2 regions of the Dyella sp. 05T440 genome follow, and region 1 is predicted to be linked to the other one. Evidence: predicted binding sites of a transcription regulator. Region 1 holds the regulator's gene; the other holds the start of a gene.
The links. Region 1 encodes FliA, which starts transcription of late flagellar genes. Its sites were predicted from a motif close to TAAAGTTTNNCNNNCNNNGGCCGATAA; they were not measured.

Region 1 (15,235 bases):
GCACGGCCTCAGCCTCTACGGATCACGGGAGTCGGACAAGCGAAAATCCACCTACTGGATCTACGTAGAAATACGCAGAACGGCGTGCGGGCCGCGTACCAAAAATGCCGCGCCATGATCTTGCGACATGCGATCCGCGCGACGGCATCCGTGCGGTCTGGGCGCTGCGGTGTCAGGACACGCGCCGTCAGATAGTGGCGCCGCGAACCTCGCGCTCCACGCCACCTTCCGGAAAGCGCGCAATCGCCTGCTGCGCCGCCTGCTCCAGCGACGTGACCACTTCGTTGAGCTCGGCATTGACCGGCGGCTCCACTTCCGTCGCCGCCAGCGGTTCGGGAAAGAACACACCAACCAGGCAGGCATCCGGAATCCCGCGGCGAGTCAACGCAACGGCCTCGTCGAAGCTCTCGCGCTCCTTGGTCGGGTGGGTGCTGACGATGTAGACCATCGACACAGCGTTGGGCGTGGCTTCCGGATGCGGCTCGGCGTCGAAGGCTGCAAAATCCTCGACGGAAAGATGGCGCGCATCGATATTCAGGTCGCGCAGGATGCGGGTGAGCAGTTCGGTGGCAAAGTCGCTGGCGACCGAACCCAGGCCCAGGCAAAGCACGACTGAGCGCGGCGCAACGGCGAGCGGCCCCTGCCAGCGACCAAACGCATCTTCGCGGTGCTGGCGCAGGCTGCGGCCGATGCTCACGCTCTCCAGCACCGAGCTGCGACGGCGCCAGCGCGCCCATTTGCTTTCATGGCTGTCGAGCGTCTCCACCACGGTCACGATGGCGCGCTTGACCGCAGTCTGCTGCTCGGTGCTGATCGCGCCAGCCGCCAGGTCGATGCGCGCCAGCTGCAACGCGGGCAGCAGCACCGCGTCGCAATATGCGGCGAAGCTTTTGCGTTTCAGGAATTCGCGCGCCTCGCTCAAGATCTCGCTCGCATCGCCCGACAAGGCGCGCTGATACACGCGTTGCGGCATGGTCAGCGCCGGCGTGTCCCCGAGCAGGATATTGAGCAGGTTCAACGCCTGCACGTGACGGCCCGCTACCACCAGGCAAAGCGTCAGCGGCGTGGACATCAGCAGGCCCACCGGACCCCACAACCAGCTCCAGAAAATCGCGGCCACTACGACGGCGAGTGGCGACAGGCCCGTGGTGTGCCCGTACAGAAACGGCTCGATCAGCTGCGACACGATGATCTCGACCACCAGGTACAACATCACCGTCATCAGCAGCAGCGACCAACCCGGCGCCACGGCGGCCGCGAACAAGCTCACCACGGCAGCCACCAGCCACACACCGATGTAAGGCACGAAGCGCATCACCGCCGTGAGCAGGCCCCACAGCAGGGCGCTGGGCACGCCGATGACGGCCAGGCCCAGCCAGATCGCCACGCCTACGCCAAAGTTGACCGAGAAAGTGGAGATGAAAAAGCGCGAGAGCCGCTCGCCTGCATCGTTGATCGCGGCCGTGGTGGCGCGCAGGTCCGCACCGCCGGCGAGACGGATGAAGCGGTCGCGCAGGGCTTCGTGTTCCAGCAGCACAAAAATCAGGACCACCAGCACGATGCCCGCCGTTTCCACCGGGACCCACGCGGTGGACAGCACCCGAGTGATCACCGACACCGGCGCACTAGGCAGCTTGGTCGCGGTTGATGCCGGCTTGGGCACGGCAGGCGCGTTGGTCAGATAAGGGGGCGCGGCCGCACCCGTGACAGGTGCCGACCCTTGGCCGGATTCGTCGATCACCTTGCCCAGTTCGCCACTGAGGAGATCCAGGCGTCCCACCGTTTGTTCGCGCAGCGACTGCACCTTGGTGTGAATGGTCGCCTCGTACTGCGGCAGGCTGCGCGCCACATGCACTACCTGCGTGCCCATCATCGCCGTCGTGCCGGTCACGATGACCACCAGCGCCAGCACCGCAATCATCACCGACATGCCGTGGCCTAGGCCGATGCGGCGATACAAGCGCACCCATGGCGCCATCAGCAGGCTGAGAAAGAGCGCCAGGATGATCGGCACCAGCACCTCACGCCCGAAGTACAGCAACGCCAGCACCGATGCCGCGGCGATGATGACAACCGCGCGCTGGCTCGCCGTCACGGCGGGCAAAGTGGGGTCTTGCGACGACATGGGCATCTCCTCTACACCGCGGCGTGTCCGGGACGACGACGTCGTCCCGGATAGCGCAAGGATAGCCTTGCCCGATGTCGGTTGGGTCAGGCCGCTTCTTGTTCCAGCGGCAAGCGGCACAGGCGGCGCACATCCAGCAAGGCTACGAAGCCGCCCTGTGATGGCAATACGCCGTGCACGGGATCGTCTTCACGCGCCATGGCGCCCGGCAGCGGCGGTGCGATATCGGCGGCGGCGGCGTCCAGCAGGTCGCCAACCGCATCCACGCGAATGCCGACCAGATGCGGACCATGCGAGAGCATCACCTGACGCACCTGGAATGGGTCGACACGCATTTCGTCGGGCAGCCCCAGGCGACGGCGTCCATCGAGCACGGGCACAATGCGGCCGCGCAGGTGACGGATGCCCAGCACGTCGTGCGCCGAACCCGGCACCGGGGTCAGCTCGCCATCGCGCAACACTTCGCTCACCTGCGTCAGCGGCGCGGCATACAACTGCCCGCCGATGCGGAAGGACAGCCAGTGCTGGGCGTTCTGTACATGTTTCATGGCGATGGCTCCCCGACGGTGGGATGGGTGTTGGGTACTACCGGCTTGCAAATCACGGGCCATGCTCCGGCGCGGCCACGTGGGCCGATCCCACGGTGATCGCACCCGCCGCGACGTTGGGCAGACTGGCGCGTGGCGTCACTTCCGGACCGGAGTCGACGTCCTCCGGCACGCTGCGCTGGGGCTTGGCGAGGATTACCTGGTTCACCGGAACTTCGTCGATCAACCGGGGCGCCACCACTTCCACCGTGGGCACGGCTGTGGCGGGCTTGGTGTTGGCGACCACGGCGGCGCTGGCCGGGGACGCGACGGAGGCTGCGGGAGCCGGCGCGCCCTGCCTGTCGGCGGTGAGCTGGCCTGCGCCCGGTGCATTGTTTTCCAATCGCTTGGGCTCGCCTTCTTCGCTGAGCACCACGATCAGCACGCGGCGATTGCGATTGCGACCGTCTTCCGTCGCGTTGTCGGCATTGGGGTGGTATTCGCCCCAGCCCATGATGCCCAGGCGGGTCGGATCCACGCCCTGCTCCGTGAACAGGCGCGCCACGCTCGCCGCGCGGGCGGCGGACAGCTCCCAGTTGGACGGATACATCGCGGTGTTGATCGGCCTGTCGTCGGTATAGCCCTCGATGCGCACCGTATTGGGGAATGGCTTGAGGATCGAGGCCATGCTGTTGAGCACTTCGTTGGCTTCCGGCGACAGTTTCGCCACGCCGCTGGGGAACAGGATGTCGGTACGCAGCTCCACTTCCAGCCACGAGGTGGTCTTGCGCACGATCACCATCTGCTTGTCGATCAAGGGCTGCAGCGCGCGCACCACCTGGTCGCGGATCACTTCGAGATTGCGCTTCTCTTCCACCGGGGAGGCGGCACGGGTATCCACGGCGCGCACCATCTGCGGGCGTCCTGGAATGGGCACGCTTACCGGGATGGTCGCCGCGCCAGGCTGGCTCCCCGGCGAGGCAATCGCCGGATCGACATTGTGCGGCTGCGCACGCGTCTGCGGCATCGGCGCGATCACGTGGCTGGAGCCATTGAACGCCTCGATGATGGAGTTGGACATCACGCGGTACTTGCCTTCGTTTACCACCGAGACCGCGTACATCACCACGAAGAAGGCGAGCAGCAGCGTCATCAGGTCGGCGTAGGGAATGGCCCAGGCCTCGTGATTGACGTGGTCTTCGTGGTGTTTCTTCTTCCTGGCCACAACGCTGCGCCTCCGTTACGCCAGGTAACCCTGGAGCTTCGCTTCGATCTGGCGAGGGTTGGCGCCCTCGGCGATGGAGACGAGGCCTTCGATGAGGATTTCGCGCATCTGCGTCTGCTTGTGGATCAGCGCCTTCAGGCGCGCCGACATCGGCAGCATCCACAAGTTGGCCAGCGCCACGCCGTAGATCGTCGCCACGAACGCAGCGGCAATGCCGTGGCCGAGCTTGCTCGGATCGGCCAGATTCTGCATCACCGCCATCAGGCCCATCACCGCGCCGATGATGCCCATCGTCGGCGAGAAGATGCCTGCCTGCTCGAACACTTTCGCGCCGGCCAGATCATGGTGTTCGCGCGCGCCCACTTCGACTTCGAGCACGCCGCGGATGGCCTCGGGCTCGCTGCCGTCGACCAGCAGCTGCAGGCCTTTGCGCACGAAGGTGTCGTTTTCCGCGTCGATCTGCGGCTCCAGGCCCAGCAGGCCCTGGCGACGCGAAATTTCGCTCCAGCCCACGATACGGCTGATCAGATCCGATGGCTGGTGCTGCGGCGGCTTGTACACCAGCGGGAACATCGACATCGCGTGCTTGAGCACCTTGCCGGAGTTCTGCACGAGCAGTGCCGCGATGGTGCCCATGAACACGATCACGAATGCCGCCGGATTCCACAGCGCTTCCACGCTGGAACCCTTGAGGATGGTGCCGACGATCACGACCACGAAGGCCAGGATCGTCCCGATGAGACTTACCAGATCCATGTCAGGTATTCACTCGGAGGGATGGGAGGAGTTGACCGTCGCTGCCGGACAAGCCGGCAAGATCCATCACCAGCGCAAGACGGCCGTCGCCGGTAACGGTGGCGCCCGCCACGGCGGGCACGCCTTCGAACAGGGGGCCGAGCGGTTTCACCATCACGTCTTCGCGGCCAAGCACTTCATGCACCAGGCAGCCCAGGCGCATATGGCCGATGTGCAGCACCACTACGTGGCGACCCGGCGCAGCGTCCACACCGATCCAGCCGCCAAGGTTGGCCAGCGCGAGCGCGCGGCCGCGATGCGAAGCCACCGCACGCCCGTCCAGTTGCTGTTGCTGCCCCGAGGCCAGTTCGAACACTTCATCGACATTGCTCAGCGGCAGCGCAAGCAGACGCGAGCCCACGCGCACCATCAGCACGCGCTGGATCGCCAGCGTCAGCGGCACGGCCAGCTCCAGCGTGCTGCCTTTGCCCAGCTGCGAGCGCACCGACAAGGTGCCGCCCAGCTCCACCACGCGCGTCTTCACCACGTCCATGCCCACGCCGCGACCGGAGATGTCGGAGACGGTGGCGGCCGTGCTGAAGCCAGGGCGGAAAATGATTTCGTAGCATTCGTTCTCGGTGAGGCGCGAAGCCTGCGCCTCATCCATCAACCCCTTCTCCACCGCCTTGCGGCGCAGGATCTCGGGATTCATGCCGCGCCCGTCGTCGGACACGGTGATCACGATGCGCTCGCCGCGCTGGCTCGCACCCAGCGTCACCTTGCCCTTGCGGGGCTTGCCGGCGCGCTCGCGTTCGTCCGGCATTTCCAGGCCGTGATCGAGCGCGTTGCGGATCAGGTGCACCATCGGATCGGCGAGCGCTTCGACCAGGCTGCGATCGAGATCGGTGCCCTCGCCTTCCTGGATCAGTTCCACTTCCTTGCCGAGCTGGCGCGAAAGATCGCGCACGATGCGCGGAAAGCGCTGGAACAAGCGGCCCACCGGCTGCAAGCGCATGCCGAGCACGGCGTTCTGCAAGGCATCGGCCACGCGATCGAGTTCGGTGGCGGCCAGCTCGAGCGTTTCATCGCCGGTCTTGGCCGCCAGGCTCAGCAGTCGGTTGCGCACCAGCACCAGCTCACCGGCGCGGTGCACCAGGGCATCGAGGCGGGCGGTGTCCACGCGCACGGTGTTTTCGGGCGCCGGCGCCGCCTGCTTAGCCGGTGCGGCGGCAGGAGCAGGTGCGGGGGCAGGAGCGGATGCCGGCGCGCTCGCGCCCGGTAGTCCGCCCTTGCCGTGAAGATTGTCGAGCAGCGATTCGAACTCGTCGTCCGAGATCGTGCCTGCGGTTGACGATGCGACGGCCGCGTTCGTCGTCGCGCCAGGCTGGCCGCCCTTGCCATGCAGGTTGTCCAGCAAGGCTTCGAATTCGTCGTCGGAAATGCTGCCCGATTCGGCCACCGCCGCGGGCGCACCCGGTGCGCCGCTGCTCCCATAGAGGCTATCGAGCAAGGCCTCGAATTCGGAATCGTCGATCGTGCCGTCGCTCGGCGGCGGCGCTACCGGCGCGGCCACCGGCTTGGGCGCCGGTGCAGCGGCCTTGCCCGGCATCAGGCGTTGCAGCAGGCCAGCGGGCGGCATCGCCATCCCCGTGCCGCCGGCCAGCGCCGCCATCATGTCGTTGAGCAGATCCAACGCTTCAAGCAGCGCATCCATGCGGCTGGCGTCGAGCAGCAACTGCCCGTTGCGCGCCACGTTGAGGAGATCCTCGGCGTGATGGCACAGCTGCACCATCGGCTCGATCGCAAGAAAGCCCGCGCCGCCCTTCACCGTGTGGAACGCGCGGAACACCGCGTTCAACAGTTCGGCGTCGCGCGGCGAGGCCTCCAGCCCGATCAGCTGATCGCCCAGGCGCTGCACCAGTTCCCCGGCTTCCACCAGGAAATCGTCGCGCAACTCGTTGTCGAACGAGGGATCCATCGATCAGAAACCGAATTCGCTCAACAGACGATCCGCCTCATCCTGGCTGGTGACCTTGACCGGGCCGGCGGCGGCTTCACCCGACGCCAGCGCGCCGGTGAGGCTCACGAGTTCCAGCAGCGAGTTCTCCACGCTGCCGATGAAATTCACCACCTTCTTGATGCGCTGACCGGAAAGGTCCTGCCACGACTGCGCGACCACGAAATCGGCGAGGCCATCGCGGCAAGCATGGGCGAACGCCTGCGACTGCGTCGCCAGCACATGCGCAACTTCGCCTTCAGTGGTGCCATCGATCACGGCACCGGCGTTCTCGGCCAGCGCGTCGGCCTGCGGACGCATGCGCTCGACGAAATCGAGCGAGCGATGCGCGGCCTGCGAGCTCATTTCCAGCACGTCTTCCAGGTGCTTGCGTGCATCGGCGACGCTGCCCGGCACGCCTTCCTGCGCGAGGTCGCCGCCGAGGCGGCGCACGGCATCGTGCAGGTCGCGCGCAAGCAGGCCGAGTGCGCGGAACACGCGCTGTTCGCGCTCGCGCACCAGCGCGTCGAGGGCCTTTTCAAAGGCAGCACCATCGGCGCTGTTGAGCAGGTCGTGCAATTCAGGCGGCATGGCTTCGCCAGCCATCAGGGAAACTTGTGCGTTCATGCGGTGGCTCCGCTGGCGGCCAGACGTTCGAAGATCTTGCTCAGCTTTTCCTGCAGGGTCGCGGCGGTGAACGGCTTGACGATGTAGCCGTTCACGCCGGCCTGGGCGGCGGCAATGATCTGGTCGCGGTTGTTCTCGGCGGTCACCATGAGTACCGGCATGCCCTTCAGCGAGGGCTCGGCGCGGATCGCGCGCAACAGGTCGATGCCCGTCATGTTGGGCATGTTCCAGTCGGTCACGACCATGTCGAAGGCGTTGTTGCGCAACATGGTCAGGGCGTTCTCGCCATCGTCGGCCTCCTGGATCAGGCCGTTGCTGAAACCCAGCTCGACCAGCAGGTTGCGAACGATGCGCCGCATGGTGGAGAAGTCGTCCACCACGAGGATCTTCATATTCTTGTCCAAACGCTTTCTCCGCTGCGCGTAGATATGACTTGTGTTGAACAGGGACGAGGGACCAGTTGCGAGGGCGCAACGACCGGACGTCGGGTTGCGAGGGCGCAACGACCGGACGTCGGTTCGACCCTGCACGGCGCAGCGACCGTCCGGACTCACGCCCTTGTTAGTCGCCCCTCGCCCCTTTACGTTTTCCTGCCTTCCTTTCCTGCCCCTCATGCCAACCGCTCATCCGCGCTCGCAAGCGCACGATGGCCTGGCCGTGGATCTGGCACACGCGCGATTCGGTCACGCCGAGCACCGCACCAATCTCCTTGAGGTTCAGTTCTTCCTCGTAGTACAGGGACATCACCAGCTGCTCGCGTTCGGGCAGGCCGCCGATGGCTTCCACCAGGGCCTCGCGCATGCCTTCGTGCTCGACACTGTCCGCCGGGCTCAGGCTGTCGCCATCGGCCACGTCGAACGCCGCGCCACCATCCGCGTCATCCGGTGCGGAAAGGCTGAGCAGGCGTGCACTCGCCGCGTCGGCCAGCACCTGGTGATATTCCTCGGCGCCCATGCCCAGTCGCCGCATCACTTCGGCGTCATCGGCATCAGAACCGGTTTCGATTTCAATCTGACGAACAACCTCCGCCATTTCGCGTACTTTTCGATGCACCGACCGTGGGGTCCAGTCGGTGCGCCGCAATTCGTCGAGCATCGCGCCACGGATGCGGATACCCGCAAACGTTTCGAAGCTCGCATTCTTGCCGGTGGTGAAATTGCGCGCGGCCTCCAGCAAACCGATCATGCCGGCCTGAATCAGGTCGCTCACGTCCACGCTGGGCGGCAATCGACCCATCAGGTGATAGGCGATCCTTCGCACCAAGGGAGCGTGCTGGCGAACCAGTTCGTCGGCACTCTGCCGCGTCAGCTGCAGATATTCGGAAGCCACACTCATGTCACCACCCCGTTGCTACTGCGGCCTGCCTGCTGAAAAAGGCGATGCGATCCAGGCCCAGTCGCTCGGGTTCACCCCATGTATCGACCGCACCCGCCAATTGCTTGAATGCCAATCCCGACCGGCTCGACGGCCACAGGTCCACCACCGCGCTCTGGCGACGGATGGCCTGCTTGAGTCGTTCGTCATGCGGGACATGGCCCATGAATTCCAGCGCCACATCGAGGAAGCGATCGCAAACTCGTGCGAGTTTCTGATGCAGCTGCCTGGCTTCGCCCAGGTTGCGCACCATGTTCGCCACCATGCGGAAGCGGCGCACGCCAAAATCGCGGCTGAGTACCTTGAGCAAGGCATACGCATCGGTGAGCGAAGCTGGTTCGTCGCACACCACCACCACCACGTCATCGGCGGCGGCGGCGAACATCGCCACGTTGTCGGAAAGTCCTGCGGCGGTATCCACCACCAGGTAGTCCGGCGGTGTCACCAGATCGTCAAACGCGCGGATCACCGCCGCGTGCTCGCCCGCCCCCAGCTGCGCCAGTCGACGCGTGCCCGAACCGGCCGGCACCACTTTGAGGCCGTGCGGCGCGGTCATCAGCAGATCCTCGATCGAGCAGACGCCGTCGAGCAGGTGGCCGATATGACGCGTGGGCGTGAGGCCGAGCAGCACGTCGATATTGGCCAGGCTCATGTCCGCATCGAGCAGGATCACCTGGTGACCCTGCACGGCGAGCGCCATGCCCAGGTTCACCGATACCGTGGTCTTGCCCACGCCGCCCTTGCCGCCGGCCACCGCGATGGCGCGGCAACGCTTGCGCGGCGCAGAGCCGCTCAATCCATACGCCTGGTCCTGGACCGGCGCCTGTCGGCTATGTCGTTCGGTCAGCGCACGCAGCATGCTTTCCAACCCCATCGCCTGGTTCATTGCAAAGACACCGCTCATGCACTTGCCACCGCTAGTCCGAAGCGATCCGCCATCACCACGTCATCGGCCGGCGCCGTGCCCTTGAGCACTTGCGCGGCACGGCACACCAGCACCCGCGCATCGGCTGTGGCGATGTCTTCGGGCACGCGCTGTCCATCGGTGACGTAGTCGAGCGCGAGTCGGTGACGGATCAGCACCGACAGCGCGCCGCCGAGGCTCGGGGCCTCGTCGAGTTTGGTGAGAATGCAGGCGTGCGGCTTGACCGGCAGGTAGGCGCGCACCGCTTCGTCCAGCGACGAGGCATGTGCATTCGCCGCCATCACCAGGCAGGCGCGCAGATCGCCGCCGTTGCCCAGCACTTCCAGCTGTTCGGCCAGGCGCGGATCGCCGCCGGCCAGGCCGGCGGTATCCACCAGCACGGTGTGGTGGCCGCGCAGCAATTCCAGTACATGGCGCAGGCTGTCGGCGTCGTAGGCGGGATACACGCGCACGCCGAGCAGGCGGGCGTAATGTTCCAGCTGCGCCGCGGCGCCAATGCGGTAGTGATCGGTGCTGACCAGCGCGACCTGCGATGCGCCATTGCGCATCACCGCGCGCGCGGCGAGCTTGGCGATGGTGGTGGTCTTGCCCACGCCGGTGGGACCGACCAGTGCGGTCACGCCACGGCGCTCCGAATGATCGCGCGGGCTGATCGACAGGCTTCGGCTGAGCACGCCCAGCGGCAGGTAGCGCGCCTGCTCGGCGTTGATCTCGACCGGCAACTCACCGACCAGCTGACGGGCCACATCCGGTTCGATGCCGAGCCGCGTCATTTCGCGCAGCACACGGGCGCGCATCGGCTGACGGCGCTCCAGGTCGTTCCAGATCAGGCTGGACAGCTGCGTTTCCAGCAGGTCGCGCAGGCTGCCCAGTTCGGCGCGCACGCGTGCGGTGTCCTGCATGGCGCGTTCGAGCAAGGGGTGAATCGAAGCGGTGACCTCGCCGGCCACATTGGCCTGCGCAGATTCCACCGGTGCGGATTTTTCTTCCAGCGCCTTGGCCTGCGAGGCGGCCGGCTTGCGGGCCCCCAGCGTTTCGATCGTCGGCTCCATGCGCGGCGCGGCGGTGGCGCGACGCGAGAGCGACACGGTCACGCCATCGTCCTCGTGACGGTTCGCCGTCGGCAGCGGCGGCGGCATGACTTCCGCACGGCGTGCAACGGAGGCTTCCACATCGCGCTGCGACGCGGCAGCAGCCGGTGCGCGGTTTTCCACTTCCAGCGGCGCACCGTGGCGCGCGGCTTCGCGCACCAGGGCTTCGTCGAAATCCACGGCAGCGATGATCTCGATGCCGTCGTCCATCCGGCGCGTGGACAGGATCACCGCATCCGGTCCCTGGTCTTCGCGCACTTCACGCATGGCCTGGCGCATATCCGGGGCCACGAAACGCTTGATCTTCATGCCTTGCTGCTCCGCGAAACAGGGACGAGGGACGCGCGGCGAACCTGCGCGGCCGTGCCTCGTGGCACGTACCGCCCATTCGCCAACGACTCGATGTTTGCGCCCTCGCTACTCATCCCTATTCCCTCTCTCGTCTGCTTGATTCAGCGACCCAATGCCTGCACCAAACGCACTCGGCGGTTGTCCGGCACCTCGTTGTAAGCCAGTACGTGCAGGTTCTGTGCCACATGGCGAGTGAAGCGTGCGAGCCACGGACGCAGCTGCGGCGCGACCAGCAAAACGGCCGGTTCGCCGCTCATTTCCTGCTTGCGCGCAGCGTCGGCAACGCCTTGCTGCAGGCGGTCGGCGAGGCCTGGCTCCACCGCGGCGCCCGCTACGCCGCCATTTGCGAGCGATCCCAGCAGGATCTGCTCCAGCTCCGGCGCCAGCGTGATGACCGGGATCTCGGTACCGAGCCCGGAGATCTCCTGGACGATCTGGCGACCGAGCGCCACGCGTACGGCAGCGCTGAGGGCGCCGGGATCCTGACTCTGGTTGGCGTGCTCCGCCAAGGATTCGACGATGGAACGCATATTGCGGATCGGCACCCGCTCGGCCAGCAGGTTTTGCATGACCTTGACCACCACGCCCAGCGACAGGCGCTTGGGCACCAGGTCTTCCACCAGCTTGGGCGTGGTCTGCGCGAGGCGATCGAGCAGCTGCTGCACGTCCTGATGGCCGAGCAGTTCGTGCGCGTGGCTCTGCAGGATGTGCGACAGATGCGTGGCGACCACGGTGGCCGGATCGACCACGGTGTAGCCCAGACTCTGCGCCGTTTCGCGCTGGCCCGGTTCGATCCACAGCGCTTCCAGGCCAAACGCCGGATCGCGCGTGGCGATGCCTTGCAGGCCTTCCTGCACGCGGCCGGGGTTGATCGCGAGCAGCCGATCGTTGTGCACCTCGGACTCGCCCATGGGCACGCCCATCAGGCTGATGCGATACGTGTTGGGGCCAAGGTCCAGGTTGTCGCGGATATGCACCGGCGGCACCAGGAAGCCCAGCTCCTGCGAGAGCTTGCGGCGCACCGACTTGATGCGGCCCATCAGCTCGCCGCCCTGGTGCGTATCCACCAGCGGAATCAGCCGATAGCCAACTTCCAGGCCCAGCGGATCGACGCTGGCGACATCTTCCCAACCCAGTTCGAGACGTTCCGTCGGCGCGGCCGGCGGCGGCACCTCGGCGGCAGCTTTCGCCACGCGCTCAACCGCTTCGCGATCGCGCTTGATCATCAGCCACGCCGCACCGCCACAGGTGCCGCCCAGCAGCAGGAAGGCGATATTGGGCATGCCCGGGATCAGTCCCATCACGCCCAGCACCACGCCCGCCACGGCGAGCGCACGCGGCTGGCCGAACAGTTGGCCGACGAGCTGTTTGCCCATGTCGGTGGACTTGGACACGCGCGTCACGATCACCGCGGTGGCGATGGACAGCATCAGCGATGGTACCTGCGCCACCAGGCCGTCGCCGATGGTGAGCAGCGTATAAGTCTTGGCGGCTTCACCGGCGGAAAGCCCGTGCTGGAAGATGCCGACGAAGAAGCCGCCGACGATGTTGATGATCAGAATCAAAATGCCGGCGGTGGCGTCGCCGCGCACGAACTTGGAGGCGCCGTCCATCGAGCCGTAGAAGTCCGCTTCCTCGCGCACTTCCTGGCGACGGTCGCGCGCCTGTTCCTGGTTGAGCAGGCCGGCGTTGAGATCGGCGTCGATCGCCATCTGCTTGCCGGGCATCGCATCGAGGGTGAAGCGCGCCGTCACTTCGGACACGCGGGTGGCACCCTTGGTCACCACCACGAAGTTGATGATGGTGAGGATGGCGAACACCACCAGGCCCACCGCGAAATTGCCGCCGATGACGAACTCGCCGAACGCTTCGATCACCTTGCCCGCGGCGCCAGGGCCGTCGTGGCCATTGAGCAGCACCACGCGCGTGGAGGCGATGTTGAGCGCGAGGCGCAGCAAGGTCGCCATCAGCACCACGGTGGGAAACGCGGCGAATTCCAGCGGGCGCATCACGTAGATCACCGCCAGCAGGATCACCAGCGACAACGCGATGTTGAAGCTGAAGAGCATGTCCAGCAGGAACGGCGGCAGCGGCAGCATCAGCATCGCCAGTGCGGCGAGCATGATCACCGGCGCACCGAGGCCGCGGCGTCCGAGCATCTTGAGATTGCCTAGGGCAGTCGTGTTTGCCATCACTGTTCCGTCAGAACTTGTAGGGACCCATCAGGTCCGGATCAACATCGGGTTGCGGCGCCGACGGCGGCGCATCACCGCGCGACACCGCCTGCTTGAGCTGGAAGACATAGGCGAGCACCTGCGCCACGGCGACGTACAGCGCCGAGGGAATCTCGCGATCGATCTGGGTCGTGGCATACAGCGCGCGGGCCAGCGGCGGCGCTTCCACGGTGGGGATGCGATGGCTGGAAGCGACCAGGCGGATCTGCAGCGCCAGTTCGTCCATGCCCTTGGCAATCACGCGCGGCGCGCCCATGCGGCCTTCGTCGTAGCGCAGGGCCACGGCAAAGTGCGAAGGGTTGGTGATCAGCACGTCTGCCTTGGGCAGCTCCTGCATCATGCGCTTGCGCGCCATCTGGAACTGCAGCTGCCGGATGCGTCCCTTGAGCTCGGGGTTGCCGTCGCTTTCCTTCGATTCGTCCTTCAGTTCCTGGCGCGTCATGCGCAGGCGCTTGTTGTGATCGAACTTCTGGTACAGCGCATCGGCACCGCCGATCAGCGCAAGGATCGAGCCGAACAACAGCGCACCGTGACCCAGCAGACTCATCGCCTTGAAGGTGCCGGCGCGTACTTCGCCGACGCCGGTGGCCATCAGGTCGTCCTGCCAGTTTTTCAGCACCATCACCAGGATGCCGCCGATCAGCAGCAGCTTGAGCAGCGACTTGGCCAGCTCCACCAGGCCACGCATGGCAAAGATGCGGCCGAGACCCTTGATCGGATCAAGCCGCTCGAATTTGGGCTCCAAGGCTTCGGCGCTGAAATTGAGGCCGCCGAGCAACAGCGGCGCAGCGAGCGCGGCCAGCATGGTGGCCAGCGCCACCGGCGCAAACAGCGACATCGCCTCGTGCATCGCCATCGAGAGCACGCGACCGGGCAGCTGTTCGGAAAACAACGCAGCGCGGTCATAGGTCAGTCCCAGTCCGTAGATGCGCCGCACGTGTTCCATTGCCGCTGCGCCGCCATTCATCAGCGCGGACACGCCGGCAAGCACCACCACCGCGCCCGAAAGGTCGCGCGACCGGGGAACGTCGCCCTTTTCGCGCGATTCGCGCAGGCGCTTTTCGGATGGTTGTTCAGTGCGTTCCTGATCGTCGTTCTCTGCCATGGCGTATCCCTCAACCGCCTGCCAGCTCGTGCATCAGCGTCCATGCGGTGTTCTGCAAGGACTCGAAGGCACCCGGCAAGGTGTGCAGCGACAGCCACAGCGCGACGAAACCCAGGGTCACCGTGATCGGGAAACCCACCGCGAACAGATTCATCGACGGAGCCGCACGACTGATCGCGGCAAAACCGATGTTGACCATCAGCAGCGAGGTCATCGCCGGCAACGCCACGCGCACCGCGCCGCCAAACAGGTGCGTGGCGAATGCGACCACGGCATACAAGCCCTTGGGATCGATCACTGCCTGCCCCGGCGGCAAACTGTGAAAACTGTCGGCCAGCAGCGAAATCAAACGCAGATGCCCGTTCATGGCGAGGAACAGCAGCATCACCATCAACAGATAGAACTGGCTGAGCACCGGCGAACTGCCACCGCCACGAGGGTCCACGGTTTCGGCAAAGCCCAGGCTCATGCTCTGTCCGACCAACTGGCCGCCGAGCGACACCGCTTCGAAAGCCAGTTTCAACACGAAGCCGATCGATGCGCCCATCAACAACTGCGCCACCATGGTGGTGATGCCGTCGGCCGTCATCGGATCGATCGTGGTCGGCGCGAGCGGCGCCAACACCACGGTCAGCATCAACATGATGGCAAGGCGAAAGCGCTGCGGCAGCACCGAGTCGCCGAACACCGGCGCGACCAGGCACAGCCCACCCACGCGCGCCATCGCCCACAACAGCGAGCCAATCAGCCCCTGCAACTGGGCGAGCTGCACCGTGGTCACTTCACTGCCCCGGGCAGACTCTCGATCAACTGGCGCGTGAACTGCACCAGCGTGCGCAGCATCCAGGGGCCGGCGATCAGCGCGACCGCGGCCATGGCGACGACCTTGGGGATGAAGCTCAAGGTCATTTCGTTGATCT
Region 2 (17,291 bases), on a different contig from region 1:
GACTTGCGCGCCAGCAGTTCGCGGGCAAAGGGCTGCGCCATGCGCTCGTTGACCAGGCGGCGATTGATCAGGCCGATCGGATGCCCGTCCTTTACCACCGCCACCGCGTGCAGCTCGGGATGATCGACGAACAGCGCCATCACCTCGTCGTTGGTCTGACGCGGCTGCACGGCGGGCGCCTCGATCAACAGGTGGCTCACTTGCGTGGGACGCTGCGTGACCGGGCCGCGCGGGCGCGGCAGCACTGACACTGCCGCCGTACGCAATACTTGCCGAGATTCGGCGCTGGCTTCGCGGACAATGTGTTCGGCAGGACGGCCAATCAGGAAGCCTTGCGCATAGGGAATACCCAGGTCGCGCAAGACGCGCAGGTCCGCCGGGTCTTCCACGCCTTCGCCGACTAGGTCAGTGCCCAGTGATTCGGCGACCTGGCAAAGCGAGCGCACGATGGCCAGGCGACCCGCGCTGCGCGACACGCCGTTGATGAGGTATCGGTCGATCTTCACCACGTCGGGGTGGATCTCGTTCCACATCTCGAAGTTGGAATGGCCATTGCCGAAATCGTCCAGCGCGACGCGGATGCCATGCGCACGCAGATAGCCCAGGGCATGGGCGAGGCGGGCAGGGCTTTCCACCACATCGCGCTCGGTCACTTCGATGGTGACGCGGGCGGGGTCGAGGCCGCAGGCCGACAGTGCCAGCAGCACGTCGTCCGGGCGCAAGGTGTCGTGCAGGATGGCGTGTGCGCTCAGGTTCACCAGCAGGCGGCCCGCTGCCGCCTGCGCTTCGAACGCACTGCATAGCGTGCGTGCGGCATGCAATTCCAGCTCCGCCAGTCGGCCCTCCATGCGGGCCAGATCCAGCAGATCGAGGATCGACAGCTCGCCCGGCATGAAGGCACAGCGGCTCAGGCCCTCGTGCGCCACCACTTCGAGCGTGTCCACGCGCACCACCGGCTGAAAGACCGGCTGCAGGCTTCCTGCGGCGAGCGCGCGCTCAAGCACGGCTTGTGGCGTGTAGTGGGGGAGGGGGCTGGCTGGCATGCCCTGTTCGATGTCAGGCCGCGGCCCGCGTTGGATGCACCTTGGCAGATGAGAGCCCCGCTTCATGCGGCGACCCATGGTGGCCTTCCGTTTGGGGAAGGCGGAAAAACGCGACTTGCCGCATCAGCGTGTCGGCATCAGTGGCCAGCGCGCGGCCGGTGTACTTGATGTCTTCCACCAGCTCGGCGTTGGCCTGGGTCATGCCGTCCATCGCCATCACCGCGCGATTGACCTGGCCGATGCCACTGACCTGGGACAGCGTGGCGCCGGATATCTGCGAGACGCGCGTCGATACATTGGCGATGCTGAGCACGATGCCGTCGAGCGCCTCGCCCGAGCGCGTCACGCGTTCGCGTGCGGTGACGACGGCGTCGCCGCTGCGTTCCACCAGGCGACGGATGTCCTTGCCGGCATCCACGCAACGGCGCGCGAGCTGGCGCACTTCGGTGGCCACCACGGCGAATCCGCGGCCGCGTTCGCCTGCCTGCGCCGCTTCGATGGCTGCGTTGAGCGAGAGCAGGTTGGTCTGGAACGCAATGCTGTCGACCAGGTCGACGATCTCCGCGATATCGCGGCTGGCCTTTTCGATGGCGAGCATCGAATCGATGGCTTCGTCTGCCACCTGGCGGCCATGCTCGGCGTGCTCCAGGGCATCGCGTGCCGCGGCCGCTGCGCCATCGGCGTGGCCCGCACCCAGTGCGGCGGTATCCGCCATATGGGTCATCGACGCGCTTGTCTGCTCCAGGCTGGCCGCTTGTGCCTGCGTGCGCGAGCTCAGCGCTTCGTTGTCCAAGGCAAGCCGACGCGCGCGTTCGCCCACCGATTCGGCACCGACGCGTACTTCGGTCAGCACCTGGGTGAGCTGGGTATCCATGGAGGCGAGCGCGCCCAGCAGTTTGCCCAGCTCGTCGTTGGAGCCGACGTCGATCGCCTCGCCCAGCGTGCCGGCGGCGATGCGTTCGGCCACCTGCGTGGCGCGCGTGAGGCGTTGCATGAGCGAGCGCATCAGCGCGCCATCCATCAGGATGGTGACGGCGAGCGCCACGCCCAGCAGCACCAGCAAGAGCACCATACCGTCGCGGTCCGCCGCGCGCTGCATGGTCACCTGCTGGTTGCCCTTGGCCAGCGCGGACTGGAACAGGTTGGCGAAGTCGCTCTGCAGGGGCTCATAGGCCGGCTGCACTTCGGTGGTGAGCTTGAGGCCGCCGATATCGAACTGACCCGCATCGAGCAGGGCGAGGGTCTCGTCGATGATGCGGTCGGCTTCGGCGCGATGGGCGGTGGTGAGCTTGAGCGCCTGCGCCTGTTCCTGCGCCAGTTCGCTGCCCAGCAGCGTCTTCCAGTGGCGCTCGGCATCGATGCGATCGGCGTGGATGCGCGTGTGTGCGTCTTCCACCGCCGAGGGCAACTGGGACATCACGGCATGGACCAGCACCTGCAGTGTGCTGTTGTAGTCGTTCTGCACACGGCCCACGTCGGCGACCGGGCTGAGCGAACCGTCGACCAGACCCTGGATGCGCGTATCCGCGCGATGCAACTGCACCATGCCGGCCACGCAGGTGATCGCCAGCAGCGACACGATGGCCAGCAGGCGCAACAGCAGACGCTGGCGCAGCGTCAATCCGGTGGTCGGCTTGGAGAACTTGAACATGGGGAAGTCCGGGGTGAGGGAACTGCAAGAGCTGTCGGCTCACCGCGCGGTAACTTTAGCCAAAAATGCAGGAAAAGCGCTTTATATTCAACTTGTTATGACTGCCTCGCGGGGTCGAGGCGACGCGGAAATCATGGCACGGGAAGATGTCGTCTCCGTGACTTATGTGCTGCACTTCTCATGCTTGAGTCAAAGAAAAACCCCGCCGATGAGGGCGGGGTTTTGGCGGAACGTGAGATGCCGATGCTCAGCTGGCGGGCAATTGCTTGGTGCCGAAGATCTTGTCGCCCGCATCGCCGAGCCCGGGCAGGATGTAGCCGTGCTCGTTGAGCCGCTCGTCGATGGACGCGGTATAGATCTCCACATCCGGATGCGCCGCTTCGATGCGCTTGAGGCCTTCGGGCGCGGCGACCAGGAACAGTCCCTTGATGCGCTTGCAACCGGCGGCCTTGAGCATGTCCACCGTGGCAACCAGGGTGCCGGCGGTGGCCAGCATGGGATCGACGATCAGCGCGATGCGCTCGTCCATGCGGCCAGTGAGCTTCTCGTAATAGGTGATGGGCTCGAGCGTCTCCTCGTTGCGCTGCAGGCCGACCACGCTCACCTTGGCTGCGGGAATCATGTCGAGCACGCCGGGCAGCATGCCCAGGCCGGCGCGCAGGATCGGCACGATGGTGACCTTCTTGCCCTTGATCTGGTGCACGGTGAGCGGACCGGCCCAGCCTTCGATGCGCTGCTCGACCGTTTCCAGATCCTTGGTGGCTTCGTAGGTCAACAGCGAAGCCACTTCCGAGGCCAGCTCGCGAAATTCCTTGGTGCTGATGCCGGCGCGACGCATCAGGCCGAGCTTGTGCTGGATCAGGGGGTGATGGACTTCGACGATTTTCATGGGCAAACCTGGCGGCAGAGTCGGTGAATTGTCACTCACGCGGCGTGATGAGGGCGAGCGGTTTGTCCAGACGAAGCTCGCGATCGATACCCGCCTTCGCGACCAGTTCCGCATCGTGGCTGACCAGGATCAGCGAGCCGCGATAGGTCGCCAATGCCTGCTCGAGCAGCTGGCGGCTGTCCAGATCCAGATGGCTGTCCGGCTCGTCGAGCAGCAAAAGGTCATAGGGTTCACGCGCGCTGTCGAGTGCCAGCAGGGCGAGCTTCACGCGTTCGCCCCCGCTCAGCGCACCGGCGGCCACGTCGGCACGCTCGCCACGCAGGCCGATGCCCGCGAGATATTCACGATAGCGCGTCGGTGCATGGCCGGGCGATAGCTCGCGCAGGTTCTCCAGAGCGCTGTGTTGGTCATCCAGCAAGCTGTAGTGCTGGTCGATCAGCAGCAAGCGTTCACCACGCCGGAGTTGTCCGCCGCGTGGGGGTAAACGCCCGGCAATGGCGGCGAGCAGGCTGGATTTGCCGCTGCCGTTGTCGCCGTGCAGGTAAAGGCGTTCGCCCGGTGCGAGATGCAGATTGATCGGCTGGTCATGTCCGTAGGGCGGTATGAAGTCGTGCAATTGGAACGATGCACGCGTCGCCGCATGCTCACCCAGGTCGAAACGCTGGGCGCGATGCACGTCCACGCGAGCACGGGCTTCGGAGAGTTGTTCGTGTTGCCTGGCTTGTTGCAAGCGCTGCGCGGTGAGCAGGCGGGCACCGGTGTCTTCCGAGCGCTGCTTGCGTCGATCCAGCAGGATGGTGGGCATGTTCGCGTTTGCACGTTCGCGCTGGGCTTTCTGTTGTTGCCTGGCGAGACGTTGCCGCTCTTCGTGCTGTTTGCGCTCAAGCATCTTCTGCTCGCGTCGCGCCTGGTCCAACTGCCGCCCGGCCGCCTGTTGGTCGGCATCGCGTCGCGGGGCATAGGCGGCGTAGTCGCCGCCATAGCGACGCAAGCCTTGCGGCGAGAGTTCGTCGATGCTTTCCACGTCGGCCAGTAGTGCGCGGTCGTGGCTGATCAGCAGATAGCCGCCCGCGTGTGCCGTCAGCTTTTCGCGCAACCAATGTCGGCCGCGACGATCCAGGTGATTGCCCGGCTCATCGAGTATCAGGAAATGCTGGTCGTGTTCGAACAACTGCGTGAGCTGCAGGCGCACGCGTTCGCCGCCGCTGAGGCTCTCCCATGGCCGTGCCAGATCGCTCGGTAGCGCGGCCTGTTCCAGCCATCGACTAGCCCGTTCGTACACGGTCCAGTCGTCGGCAAGCGCCTGGAAATCCGCAGGATCAACGCTGCCTGCCTCGATCCGGCGCAGCGCATCGAGTTTGTGCTCCACGCCCAATGCCGCAGCGATGCTGCCGCCGAACGCCGACCAGCGTTGCGGTAGATAGGCGAGCTCGACGGTGCGCGCGACCTGGCCGTGGGTGGGTTCGATCCGGCCAGCAAGGATCTGACCGAGCAGAGACTTGCCGCTGCCATTGCGTCCGACCAGTGCATGGCGGCCAACGGAAAAGGACGTCTCGAGTTTTTCGAAAACGGGATCGCGACCCGGCAAAGCAAAGCCGAGCTGGTGGATAAATATGGCTATGGCTGTCATAGACCCTCCGGCAGGGGAGTGGCATACGACAAGGGGTCTGGCGCTTAAGCGCGCTGAGGGATGTCGACCGCCCTGTCACTCGTGGCCAGACGCAACGCACCCAAAGTGGGAGCAATCGGTTGGCAGGCGAGCGGCTTAGAGGCGCATGTCGGCGGTGAATCCCTGGAAGGCTTGAGAGTGCGCAGGATAGCAGCAGAACCTCAAGCGGCAATAAAAAGGGCGCCGATAAAACCGGCGCCCTGGTGGCTTGCTCAAAAATGCGATCAATGGCCCGCGTTGGGCGTACCGCTCAGGCAGGCGCTCATGAACTGCTTGCGCTCGTCGCCCTTGAGCGTCTTGGCATGCGGATCGGCATTGCAGGCCTTCATCTTTTCCTGCTGGGTCATCTTGGCCGGTGCGGCGCTTTCGCCCTTCAGGCAGCTGCTCATGAAGGTCTTGCGCTCGTCGCCGGTCTTGCCCGTGGCCTGCTTGTTGCAGTCGGTCATGCGCTGCTGCTGCGAGTTCTTGGCGGGCGCGCTGCTGCTTGCCGCCTGCGGCGCGGCAAAGGCGGTGGAGGCAGCGAAGGCCAGCGCAACGCTGGCAACCATCAGACTCAAACGCGAAGACATGCGGGTACCCTCCTGGATGACATGACCGGCGAACGCCGGCGTCGCAAGTCTATGCCTGCCGACAGGTCGCGTGGGAGGGCACGAGCGGTCGCCGAGGCGTCCCGTTCAGCAAGCCGGAGGGGGACAGGAGAATCGGACTTTTCTTAGCCTGGCGGGGCGCCAAAGGAAAGGCCACGCCCGTCGCCGGGCGTGGCCTCCCAGGGATCTGAAGCTACCGATCAGTGACCGTGGTCGTGCCCTTGGTCATCGTCGTCGTGATGGCCATGCCCGTGGTCGTCGTCATCGTGATGACCATGGCCTTGTTCGCCGAACAATCCCGGCACGAACAGATCGACCACGAAACCATCGTGATCGGACACGCCAATCGCCTTGCGCACGTCGGTGGCGGTGGCAGCATCGGCCTTGGTCTGCACCGGCGCATCGAGGTCGGCGCGGCCGTACTGCATCTTCAGGAAGCGCAGTCGGGCGACGTCGTTCATCAACGCATGATCGAGCACCTGCACCGTCGGCACTTCGCGGCCCGAGTTGCCGGAGCCTGCCGCGGTATAGCCCTGGATCGGACCAAATGCCTCGGTGTAGAGGAACGAGTAGCGATCGTTCTGCGGCACCGATTCGACCGCATTCCACAGTGCCGGGCGCACGATGTTCTTGCCCAGCTTCAGCTGGTTTTCGCTGTCCTTGTACTTGCCCGACGCCAGTCCCACCACGTCCACCCAGCCATCGCTGAACTGGTAGGCATTGAAGTCGCCCACCACCATCAACGGCAGCCACGGATTGGCGCCCTGCAGGTTCTGCACCTGGCGTGCCAGCGAACTGGCTTGCAGGAAGCGCTTCTGACGGTCGCGCACGGCGCTGTCGTCGTTGTCGTCGACGTTGGTGCGAGCCTTCATGTGCACCGAGATCACCTGGAAGCGAACGCCGCGCGCTTCGGCGGTGAGCAACAGCGGCGGATGGTCGTGCACGAACGCGGTCTGGCCGTTGTCGTTCCAGGTTTCGTCAGCGGCCAGTTGCTGCACGGAGACCACGCGAACGCGATCGCTGCGCACCAGGAAGCCCACGTTGATGCCGCTGGGATCGTGTCCGGGCACCAGATAGGCCTGGTACTTGGCGCGATAGTCGTCACCCAGCTGCGTGGCCAGGCCCTGCAGCAGCGGCAGGCTCTTCACTTCCTCCACTGACAACACGTCGGGCAACTGCAGCACGCTGCCGATATAGGCGGACAGGCGCTGCGTCTTCAAGGCCACTTCATCGGCCGTCGGCTCCTTGCTGTCGCCGCTGCAGGTAAAGACGGTGTTGAAGTTGGTGTCGCAGAAGCGCTCGGTGTTGAACGCACCGATGCGCAGTGCGTACGGCGCGGTCGGTGAAACGGAGCGCGGCATTTCCGCGACGTGCTTCAAGCTGATCTTGGTCGGGATGAAGGTGTAGGCACCGAAGTCGTAGGAGATGATGCCTTCGGCTCGGAACGTGGTGCCCGCCACGAACGGCGTGTTGAGCGGCACGGCGCCGAAGTCCGCGGTATTCATCTTGAATACTTCCGGGTTGCCGCTCCAGTTGGCTAGCTGCACACCGTCAGGCACCGGCACGCCATAGCGCACGCCGGGGAGACGCAACGAGCGCTTGCCGTTCGCGGTGATGCTCACTTCCGCATACGGCTCGCCGCTGAAACGCTTGTTGCCCGTGTTGATCATGCCGTTCTCGATCACCACGCGCATGCCCACGAAGCACTGGAAGTTCGTCGCGCCGCAGGACAGCTTGGTGGGATCGGACGAAGGAACCGCATCGCCAAACACCACCGCCTTCGGCAGGCGCGCGCCATGCGAGCTCACCGTCACCACGGGGCTGGTGAGTTCGGGCAACTGATAGTAGTTGGCGACCCTGGCGTCCACGTTCACCACATCGCCCACCGCCACCGTCGGCGTGCTGGAGGTAAATACATAGATGCCGTTGGAGGTGAGCGGATCGGCATCGGCGCGCGTGTCGGGCGTCTGCATGGTGAAGCCCGCCGGGCCCACCGCGGTGACGATGTTGCCCGTGGTCTTCACCGGCTTGCCGAGCAGCGGCGAGATCTGATCGCGGCCCTGGATCTGCCAGATTTCGGCGGTGACCGGGATGTCGTAGAGAATGGCGCCGATCGCCGTATCGCGCGACAGCGGAAGGTTGCCGCTGGGCTGGCTCAGCTTGACTTCGAAAGCCTTGTCGTCGCTTGGCGTGGTGCGGCCATGCACCACCACGTTGAAGTTCGCCTGCATCTGCCCTTCGGCGATGCTGACGTTGGTATCGAGCGCGTCGTAGTCATGATTGGCAACCGTAGCCGTGCCATCGAGCGTCGCCACGTGCACCGCGACGCCACCCGTGGGTGCAGGCTGGGTGAGTGAGACGGTGAAGGGCATTTGGACGTCCGCAGCACCGCGCACTGTGGCGCTTGCGTCGGCGATGGACAAGGCCTGGCCCAGCACCACGCACGAGCTTGCGCTGTTGTGCGGCGCCGTGGGAGACACCACGTTGAAATCCGCCTGGTTGTCGCCGGTGTTTTGCGGCAGGCCCGCGGCCGTGGGCTTGCGGCCATAGCCCTTATCGGCATTGGTGGTGCCCAGCGACGCCAGCGGCGTGCCGGCCTTGTACGCGGAACCGGTGGAGAGGCCCACCTGATCAACCAGCTGGCCCGAACCATCGAGGATGGCCAGACCGCCGTCGTCGGTGACACCCGTGCTGTACTTGAGATCGCCGGCCACGCTGCCGGAATAACCGCTGCTCGCGCTGTTGGTGAGCAACAGATAGCAGCCCGGCGCGATGGACGTGCCGCTCGGCAGCGTCAGGCGCGTGCCGGTGGTACCGCTGACGTTGGAGGCGTTGAATTTGTAGCCCGACAGATCCAGCGCCTTGCTGCCGCTGTTGAACAGCTCGACGAATTCGTCGTTGCCGCCGGCGGGGCCACGGACGCGAAACTGACTGATGCTGAGATCTGCCGCTTGCGCAGCGGTTGCCGACAGGGCGAGCAACAGTGCGACTAATAGGGCACGTCGAATGTGCGCTGGTTTCATTAACCACTCCCTTCCTGGGTCCGGGGCGGACCCCATCAGGGAGAGGCTAAGTAGCTATTGCGACAGTTTTGCGAAGGAAGTTGCGGTAGCGCTTCATTTTGCGAAGCGCTTTGCGTTCTGCTGTGTGACCGGCATCGTCGACGTTGCGTGAACGACGCCGGTCATGTCGCTGCCTCAGGCCGCTTCGGCCTTCACCGTCTTGAGCTTGCGCGGCCCCTGCAGCAGGGCCTGACGCACATGCGAAACGACCAGGTCCACTTCGTCGCTGGTCACCAGGAAGTGCGGCGTGAAGCGCAGCGAGTTGGTACCGCCGTGGATCACGCCGACGCCGCGCTCGCGCATGAACTCCTCGATCGAATCGGCGCCGTAGCACTTGAACTCCGGTGCCAGTTCGCAGGAGAACAGCAGACCGGTGCCCTGCACCTTGGTGATCAGGCCGCCCAGTTCGTTCTTGAGCGCATTGAGCTTGTCGACGAATTCCTTGCCGCGCTCGCGGATGTTGTTGCGCACCTCGTCGGTGAGCAGGTCGAGCGTGGCGAGCGCCACGTCGAGCGCGCGCGGATTGGCCGTCATGGTGTTGCCGTAGATGCCCTTGCGGTACAGCTCGGCGGTGCGCGCAGTCACAGCAAGCACGGACAACGGATACTGGCCGGCGTTGAGCGCCTTGGAGAAGGTTTCCATATCCGGCGGCGCGAGTTTCTCGAAGCCCGGATAATCGGTGACCGACAACACGCCGTGCGCACGCAGGCCCGCCTGGATGGAGTCGACCAGCAACAGCGAACCGTGCGCTTCGGTGAGCGCGCGCGCCTTCTGGTAGAACTCCGGCGTCACCGCGCGGCCCGGATCGCCTTCGCCCATCACCGGTTCCAGGAACATCGCCTCGATAAACCAGCCGTTCTTGTCCGCGTCGGCAAACACGGCTTCGAGCTGGGCGATGTCGTAAGGCTGCACGGTGAGCAGCGTGTCTTCGTGGCGATAGCTGGCCAGGTGCTGCAGGTAAGTCTTGCGCGTGGAATCGGAATACAGCGCCGGCTTGTCGGTGCGACCGTGGAAGGCGCCCTTCACCACCAGGCGCTTGATGGTGCGACCGGCATAGCGTGCGCCCGGATCGGTCAGCAGCTTGGCATTGACGTCGGCAATGCGACAGGCCAGGCCCACCGACTCCGAACCGGAATTGAGCGCGAGGTAACGCGTATACGGATTGCCGTCGCGGTGGCGGCCCAGTTCGCGATCCATCGCCTTGGCAAAACGCATCTGCGAGATGCTCGGCGTCATCACGTTGGCCATCACTTGCGGACGTGCCAGCGCGGCGTCGATGGCGGCGTTGTTGTGGCCAAAGCCAAGCATGCCGTAGCCGCCGTTGTCGTGGATCACGGCGCCCTTGAAACTCACTACCCACGGGCCGCGCGCAGCAGCGGGCAGGTACGGGTTGATGGCATCGTCCGGATAGAAGTTGACGAATTCGGACTGCACCTGCGCCATCTGTTCGGCTTCGTCGAGCTTGAGGAAGTCGCCGAGTTCAGCGCGCAGTTCACGATGACGCGTCACTGCATCGCTGATCGCCTGCACCAGGTCAGGATGACTGCCCGCGTAGCGTTCGATGGTGGCGTCATCGAGGCCACTGGTCTGCGGTGCGCCGCCGAATTCGCGCATTTCGCGCAGCTGATCAATCACACCCATGGGTAACTCCTTCAAAGTCGACTTGCCTGCCGTCCCGATGGCATGCGCATCGATATGTCTACGAATGCGTTGCGGAAACGCGAAACCGTTCAGCGTTTCTCTTGGCCCGTGAGAGCCATGCCGCACTGCGATCCGTCACGGATGTGGCAATGCAACGACTGCCTGAGCATAGCGCGGCGGTGTCGCCGCCGGTACCCCGGGTGACGCTTGTCATGTGTGGTAGCTGACGGGGTCAACTGCCGGCAAACCCTTGCACTGCCTAGCATGGCAGGCAACAAGGAGGAGCCATGAACCCATCTGCCGCAGTGGTGGCCAGCCTGTCTGGCGCAGTCAAACGTTACGGCGCTTTAACGGCGCTGGATGGTCTGGACCTCATGCTGCACCGCGGCGAACTGCTCGCCTTGCTCGGCCCCAACGGCGCTGGCAAAAGCACGGCGATCGGCCTGCTGCTGGGATTGTTGCGCGCCGACGCGGGCAAGGTGGAATTGTTTGGCCAGGATCCGCAGGCGATCGACGCGCGCCGTCGCATCGGCGTGATGCTGCAGTCGGCCTTTCTGCCATCGACGCTGACTGTATCGGAACTGTTACGCCTCACCATGAGTTATTACCCCGCGCCGCGTTCGCTGGCGGAAAGCGCGGAGATGGCCGGTGTGACCGATCTGCTCTCCCGTCGCTATGCAGCGCTGTCCGGTGGCCAGCAGCGCCGCGTGCAGTTTGCGCTGGCGTTGTGCGGAAGGCCGGAGTTGCTGTTTCTGGATGAGCCCACGGTCGGCATGGATATCGACGCACGGCAAAAACTATGGGCGGCGATTGGACGACTCCTCGCCGAAGGTTGCTCCGTCGTGCTCACCACACATTACCTGGAAGAAGCCGAAGCGCTGGCGCAACGCGTGGTAGTGCTTGGCAAGGGACGCGTATTGAGCCAGGGCAGCGTGGATGAGCTGCGTGCGCATGTCGCGGTCACGCGCATCCGCTGCATCAGCGATCTCGATGCGAGCGCGCTCGCGCAATGGCCGCACGTATCGCATGCCGAACGCGACGGGACGCACCTGCTTTTGCACAGCGATGCGCCCGAACGCGTGCTGCGCCGCTTGCTCGATGCCGATCCCTTGCTGTCGGAACTGGAAGTGCGTCGCGCCGGCCTCGCCGAGGCGTTCACCGAATTGACTCGCGAGAGCGTCGCCGACAAGGAGGCTGCGTAATGTCCGTGACCGCCATCCAACGTTTGCCGTATCAAGGCATGACGTCGCGCCGCCTGCTTGGAGCCTACGCCATGGAGGCGCGCAGCGAATGCCTGCGCTACTTCCGCGCACCCGGTTTCCTGCTGCCGGTGACCTTGTTTCCCACCATGTTCTACCTGCTGTTTGGCATCGTGATGAATCACAACGCCGATGCGAACACGGCCCGCTATCTGCTCGCCAGCTATGGCGTGTTCGGCGTGATGAGCCCGGGTCTGTTCGGCTTTGGCGTCTCGTTGGCGATGGAGCGTGAAAACGGCCTGCTGACGCTCAAGCGGGCGATGCCGATGCCGCCCGGCGCGTATCTGCTGGGCAAGATGGTGATGGCGATGCTGGCCGCCGCCATGGTGATGCTGTTGCTGCTGGCGCTGGGCATCGGTCTGGCGCACGTGCAGTTGGGCGTGCTGCAGGCGCTGGTGTTCATCGTCACCGGCATGTTGGGCGTGCTGCCGTTCTGCGCACTGGGCATGCTGGTGGGCACGCTGGTGAAAGGTCAGGGTGCGCCGGGCGTCATCAACCTCATCTATTTGCCCATGTCGTTCCTGTCGGGGCTGTGGATTCCGCTTTCCGCACTCCCGCAGGCGCTGCAGCGCATGGCACCGGTCTGGCCCAGCGCCCACCTGCAGCAGCTAGCGCTGGGTTCGCTCGGGCTGGGTCACTCCAACGCATGGCCGCACCTGCTTGTGCTCATGGCCTATGGCGTGGGTTTCTTCCTGCTGGCGGCCCGGCGCCTGCATCGGGTGGGTTGAAGTAGCATGCACGAAGGGCGGACGGATCACGGGGAGCGGGACACGGTGCGTCAGTGGCTACGAGCTTGGTTTACGCCGGCGCCGGATTCTCTGGCGGCGATCAGCATGCACAAAGGCAAGTCGCCGTGGGTGGATGCGGTGCATCTGCTGTGGTCGGTGTGGGTGTTCGTGATACCCGCGTTCGATCACTACACCTGGCAGTGGGCCTGGATCACTCTCTTCAGTTATCCGCTGTTCCTGATTCTGTATGCACAGGCTTGCATCGCGTCCCGGCGCCAGTCGCGTTACTACGCCTTGGCCCTGGTCGCCTTGTCGATGCTGCTGCTGCGCTGGTACCCCAGCGGGCTCACTTATTTCGTGTACGGCACCATCATGCTGCGCAGCTGCCGCATGAAGCTGAGCATCTACATGGGGCTGCTCGCAGTCCTCAACGTGATGCTCATCGTCGAGGTGCGCCTGCTGCACTATCCGTGGCAGGCGATCATCTGGATACCCGTCACCTCGATCATTGTCGGCCTGGTGGTGCACGCCGAGCGCCTCAGTGAAGAAAAGGAAGCCGAGCTTCGGCTGTCGCACGATGAAGTACGCCGGCTGGCGGCGCTGGCCGAGCGCGAGCGTATCGGTCGCGATCTGCATGACTTGCTGGGACACACGCTGTCGCTGATCACCTTGAAGCTGGAGCTGTCGCGCAAGCTGTTCGATCGCGATACCGAAGCGGCCAAGCGCGAAATGGCCGAGGCCGAACGTGTGGCCCGGCATGCTTTGCAGGAGGTTCGCACGGCGGTGTCGGGCATACGCGCCACCGATCTGGCCGCCGAACTCGCCGCGGCGCGACTGATGCTGGAATCGTCGGCCGTATCGTTCGAATGCGGCGAGCTGCCGCCTTCCTTGCCGGTCGAGGTCGAGCGAGGACTGGCACTCGTCCTGCGCGAAGCCGTCACCAACATCGCGCGGCACGCGCGAGCGAGTCGTGCGCGGGTGCTCACCGACGTGGCCAATCAGACGCTGAAGCTGTGCATCCAGGACGATGGCCGCGGCGGCATCGATGTACAAGGCAATGGCCTCAAGGGCATGTGCGAACGGGTCAAAGCACTGGGCGGCACCCTGGAGGTGCTCTCGCCGGTGGGACAAGGCACCCGCCTAATCATCACCGTGCCGCTGCGTCCGCGCTCGGTATTTCGCGACCTTGGCCAGATCGACGGGACGCCCGATTCGCCGGCGACGGGTTGGTCACCGCAGGAGCGGCAGGCGACATGAGCCGTTGGCTGAAACCGCATCCCGACTCCCTGCTGGGCAGGCTCGGTTCCTCCAGTTACCTGCGCTGGGAGGCCATGGCGAATCTGGTGTGGGTCGCTGCGCTGCTGATCGGGCCGATCACCGATCCCCGGGCCGTATGGACGCGCTGGCTGGTGCCCACGCTGATCTCAGTGCCGCTGTATCTGTATTTGCACTTCAAGGTATACACGGCGCCCTATCGACAACTGGCCTGGTATGCCGCGGGCATCGCTGTGCTCGGTTTGATGGTGTGGCCTTACAACGGCGTGGCGATCGGTTACGTAGTCTCCTCGGCCATGTGCTTTGCCTACCTGTCGTCGGTGCGTCGCTGGCTGACGGCCTTGGCTATCCTGGCCATGCCTACGGCTATCGTCGCCTATGAGCTGCATGTCTCGCCCTGGGTCATGCTGTTGATCGTCTTCGTGTCATTGACCTCTGGCTTTGGGCATTTCCTGCGCATGAACAACCAGCGCAAGGACGTGGCGCTGCGTCTGTCGCAGGAAGAAGTACGCCGCCTCGCCACCCTGGCCGAACGCGAACGCATTGGCCGCGACCTGCACGACTTGCTCGGTCACACCTTGTCGCTGGTGGCGCTGAAGTCCGAACTCGCGCGCAAACTCGCGCTGGTCGATGCGGAGCGCGCCCAGCGTGAAATGGAGGAAGTCGAACGCGTCGCGCGCCATGCACTGGCCGAAGTGCGCACGGCGGTAACCGGCATGCGGCGCGGCGATCTGGCCGCGGAACTGGTGTCGGCCCGGCTCATGCTGGAAGCCTCCGGCGTCGGTTTCCATGGCGCTTTTCCCTGCGAGGTCCAGCTGCCCGCCCAGGTCGAAGCGCCGCTGGCCCTGGTGTTGCGTGAAGCGGTGACGAATATCTATCGCCACGCCAAGGCGAACACCGCGCGCGTCGACTTCACCATCGACAGGCACAGCTTCCACATGCGGGTTACGGATGACGGTTGCGGCGGCCTGAGCGTGCATGGCAATGGCGTGAGCGGCATGCGTGAACGCGTGCGTGCGCTGGGCGGCAGCCTGCAGATCGATTCGCCGCCGCGGCATGGCACGGTGCTGACCGTGCAGGTGCCCTTGGGCAAAGAGCAGATGTCGGTCGCCGCATCCGAGGCGTCCGACATGGAGTTGAACAACAGGAGTGCCGCATGATTCGCGTATTGCTGGCCGAAGATCAGGCCATGGTGCGTGGCGCGCTGTCCGCGCTGCTCAATCTCGAAAGTGATATCGAAGTGCTTGGTTCGGCGGCGGATGGTGAGTCGGCGTGGCGCGAATTGCAGCGTATCAAGCCCGACGTGCTGGTCACCGATATCGAAATGCCTGGCCTGACCGGGCTGGAGCTCGCGCAGCGCATCCAGCGCCATGACATGCCGATCAAGGTGATCATCGTGACCACGTTTGCGCGGCCGGGTTTTCTTCGCCGCGCCCTGGATGCCGGCGTGTCCGGCTATTTGTTGAAGGATGCGCCGGCGGAGAACCTGGCCGAAGCGCTGCGCATGGTCCATCGCGGCGGACGCGCCATCGATCCGCAGCTGGCGCTGGAGGCCTGGTCCGAGGCCGACCCGCTGAACGATCGCGAGCGGCAGGTGCTGCGCCTGGCAGGCGAGGGGCAGTCGGCCAGCGACATCGCCACCCAGCTCAACCTGTCGCATGGCACCGTTCGCAACTACTTGTCCGAGGCCATCGGCAAGCTTGGCGCCGCCAATCGCATCGAGGCATATCGGCTGGCACGGCAGAAGGGTTGGTTGTAGCCGGCGCGTTCGGGAGCAATCGCGGGCGCGCCTTGTCCTGGCCTCGCCACGCCCCCGGCAGAGGGCCCGCCGCGGGTTTTGCGCGATAATGGCCTATTCGACGCCAGTATCCCGCCGTGAAGAAGACCGATTTCGATTTTGAATTGCCGCCCGAGCTGATTGCGCAGGCACCGCTGTCCGAGCGTTCGGCCAGCCGCCTGCTGGTGCTCGACGTGGATGCGCAGTTGCGCCAGGACCGCATGTTCCGCGAACTGCCGACCTTCCTGCGTGAGGGCGACCTGCTGGTGTTCAATGACACGCGCGTGCTGCCTGCGCGCCTGTACGGTCGCAAGGACAGCGGCGGTCAGGTGGAAATCCTGATCGAGCGCGTCACCGGTGCGCACGAAGCCACAGTGCAGCTGGGGGTGAGCAAGAAGCCGAAAGAGGGTGGCCGCATCGAGCTGGCTGATGGCAGCCATGCCGTGGTGCTGGGACGCGATAACTCATTCTTCCGTCTGCACTTCGAATCGCCCGAACCGCTGGAGCGGCTGCTGCTGAAGCTCGGCGAAATGCCGCTGCCGCCGTATATCGAACGCCACGCCGATGCCAGCGACATGGAGCGCTACCAGACGGTCTTCGCGCGCGAGCCGGGTGCGGTGGCGGCGCCCACGGCCGGCCTGCATTTCGATGAGGCGATGCTGGCGACGCTACGCGAGCGCGGCATACAGTTTGGCTACGTGACCCTGCACGTGGGCGCGGGCACGTTCCAGCCGATACGTGCCGATGACATCAAGGATCACCAGATGCATCGCGAGTGGCTCAACGTGGGCGCAAGCCTGGTAGAGCAGATCCGCCGCACGCGTGCCGCCGGCGGTCGCGTGATCGCGGTGGGCACGACGGTGGTGCGCGCACTGGAGAGCGCCGTGCGCGATGGCGAGCTGCAGCCGTTCGCGGGCGAAACGCAGATCTTCATTTTCCCGGGCTACAAGTTCAGCAGCATCGACGGCTTGCTGACCAACTTCCACCTGCCGCAATCGACCCTGCTGATGCTGGTGTCGGCGCTGGCGGGGCGCGACTTCATGCTGGGCTCGTATCGGCATGCGGTGGAACAGAAGTACCGGTTTTTCTCCTACGGCGATGCGATGTTGATTTTGCCCAAGGGCTGAAAGACAGAAACCCTCACCTGTGGGAGCGCACCCTGTGCGCGACTGCCACGCCTGGGTGTACCGCTTCGTAGGCATGTCGCGCACAGGGTGCGCTCCCACAGGGGGGGGCGTTTTCGGCCTCCAAAGCACGAAATCGCCGGACAGGCGATAATTCCCCCTATGACTTCCATGACTTTCGAACTCCAGGCCACCGACGGCGCGGCCCGCCGTGGCCGTCTCACGTTTGACCGCGGCACGGTGGAAACGCCGGCCTTCATGCCGGTCGGCACCTATGGCTCGGTGAAAGCGATGACCCCGCGGGACGTCCGCGAGATCGGCGCCGAGATCATCCTGGGCAACACCTTCCACCTGTATCTGCGCCCCGGCCTCGAGGTGGTGGAGCAGTTCGGCGGCCTGCACAAGTTCATTGGATGGGACAAGCCGATCCTCACCGATTCCGGCGGTTTCCAGGTGTTCTCGCTGGCGCACAAGCGCAAGATCACCGAGGAAGGCGTGGCCTTCGCATCGCCCGTTGATGGCTCGAAGGTGTTCCTGTCGCCGGAAGAATCGATGCGCATCCAGAAGGTGCTGGATTCGGATATCG

Region 2: AC1DE1_RS08885 (methyl-accepting chemotaxis protein) is a predicted target of FliA. The motif match lies at 2,726-2,752, and genes of this name have one in related genera.

The regions. Positions count from the first base shown of each region.
Region 1 covers NZ_JBFTKN010000011.1:58,153-73,387, reverse strand. The annotation lists gene AC1DE1_RS15215 (AI-2E family transporter) at 188-2,125, opposite strand; gene AC1DE1_RS15210 (chemotaxis protein CheW) at 2,212-2,673, opposite strand; gene motD (flagellar motor protein MotD) at 2,726-3,877, opposite strand; gene AC1DE1_RS15200 (flagellar motor protein) at 3,893-4,633, opposite strand; gene AC1DE1_RS15195 (chemotaxis protein CheA) at 4,635-6,590, opposite strand; gene AC1DE1_RS15190 (protein phosphatase CheZ) at 6,594-7,235, opposite strand; gene cheY (chemotaxis response regulator CheY) at 7,232-7,639, opposite strand; gene AC1DE1_RS15180 (RNA polymerase sigma factor FliA) at 7,797-8,570, opposite strand; gene AC1DE1_RS15175 (nucleotide-binding protein) at 8,572-9,513, opposite strand; gene flhF (flagellar biosynthesis protein FlhF) at 9,510-10,934, opposite strand; gene flhA (flagellar biosynthesis protein FlhA) at 11,078-13,168, opposite strand; gene flhB (flagellar biosynthesis protein FlhB) at 13,179-14,315, opposite strand; gene fliR (flagellar biosynthetic protein FliR) at 14,326-15,096, opposite strand; gene fliQ (flagellar biosynthesis protein FliQ) at 15,093-15,235, opposite strand, start outside.
Region 2 covers NZ_JBFTKN010000005.1:443,671-460,961, forward strand. The annotation lists gene AC1DE1_RS08880 (EAL domain-containing protein) at 1-1,043, opposite strand, end outside; gene AC1DE1_RS08885 (methyl-accepting chemotaxis protein) at 1,057-2,694, opposite strand; gene upp (uracil phosphoribosyltransferase) at 2,942-3,583, opposite strand; gene AC1DE1_RS08895 (ATP-binding cassette domain-containing protein) at 3,615-5,213, opposite strand; gene AC1DE1_RS08900 (PsiF family protein) at 5,477-5,821, opposite strand; gene AC1DE1_RS08905 (lamin tail domain-containing protein) at 6,040-8,862, opposite strand; gene AC1DE1_RS08910 (aminotransferase class III-fold pyridoxal phosphate-dependent enzyme) at 9,037-10,542, opposite strand; gene AC1DE1_RS08915 (ABC transporter ATP-binding protein) at 10,830-11,744, shown strand; gene AC1DE1_RS08920 (ABC transporter permease) at 11,744-12,529, shown strand; gene AC1DE1_RS08925 (sensor histidine kinase) at 12,635-13,786, shown strand; gene AC1DE1_RS08930 (sensor histidine kinase) at 13,783-14,964, shown strand; gene AC1DE1_RS08935 (response regulator transcription factor) at 14,961-15,563, shown strand; gene queA (tRNA preQ1(34) S-adenosylmethionine ribosyltransferase-isomerase QueA) at 15,680-16,708, shown strand; gene tgt (tRNA guanosine(34) transglycosylase Tgt) at 16,868-17,291, shown strand, end outside.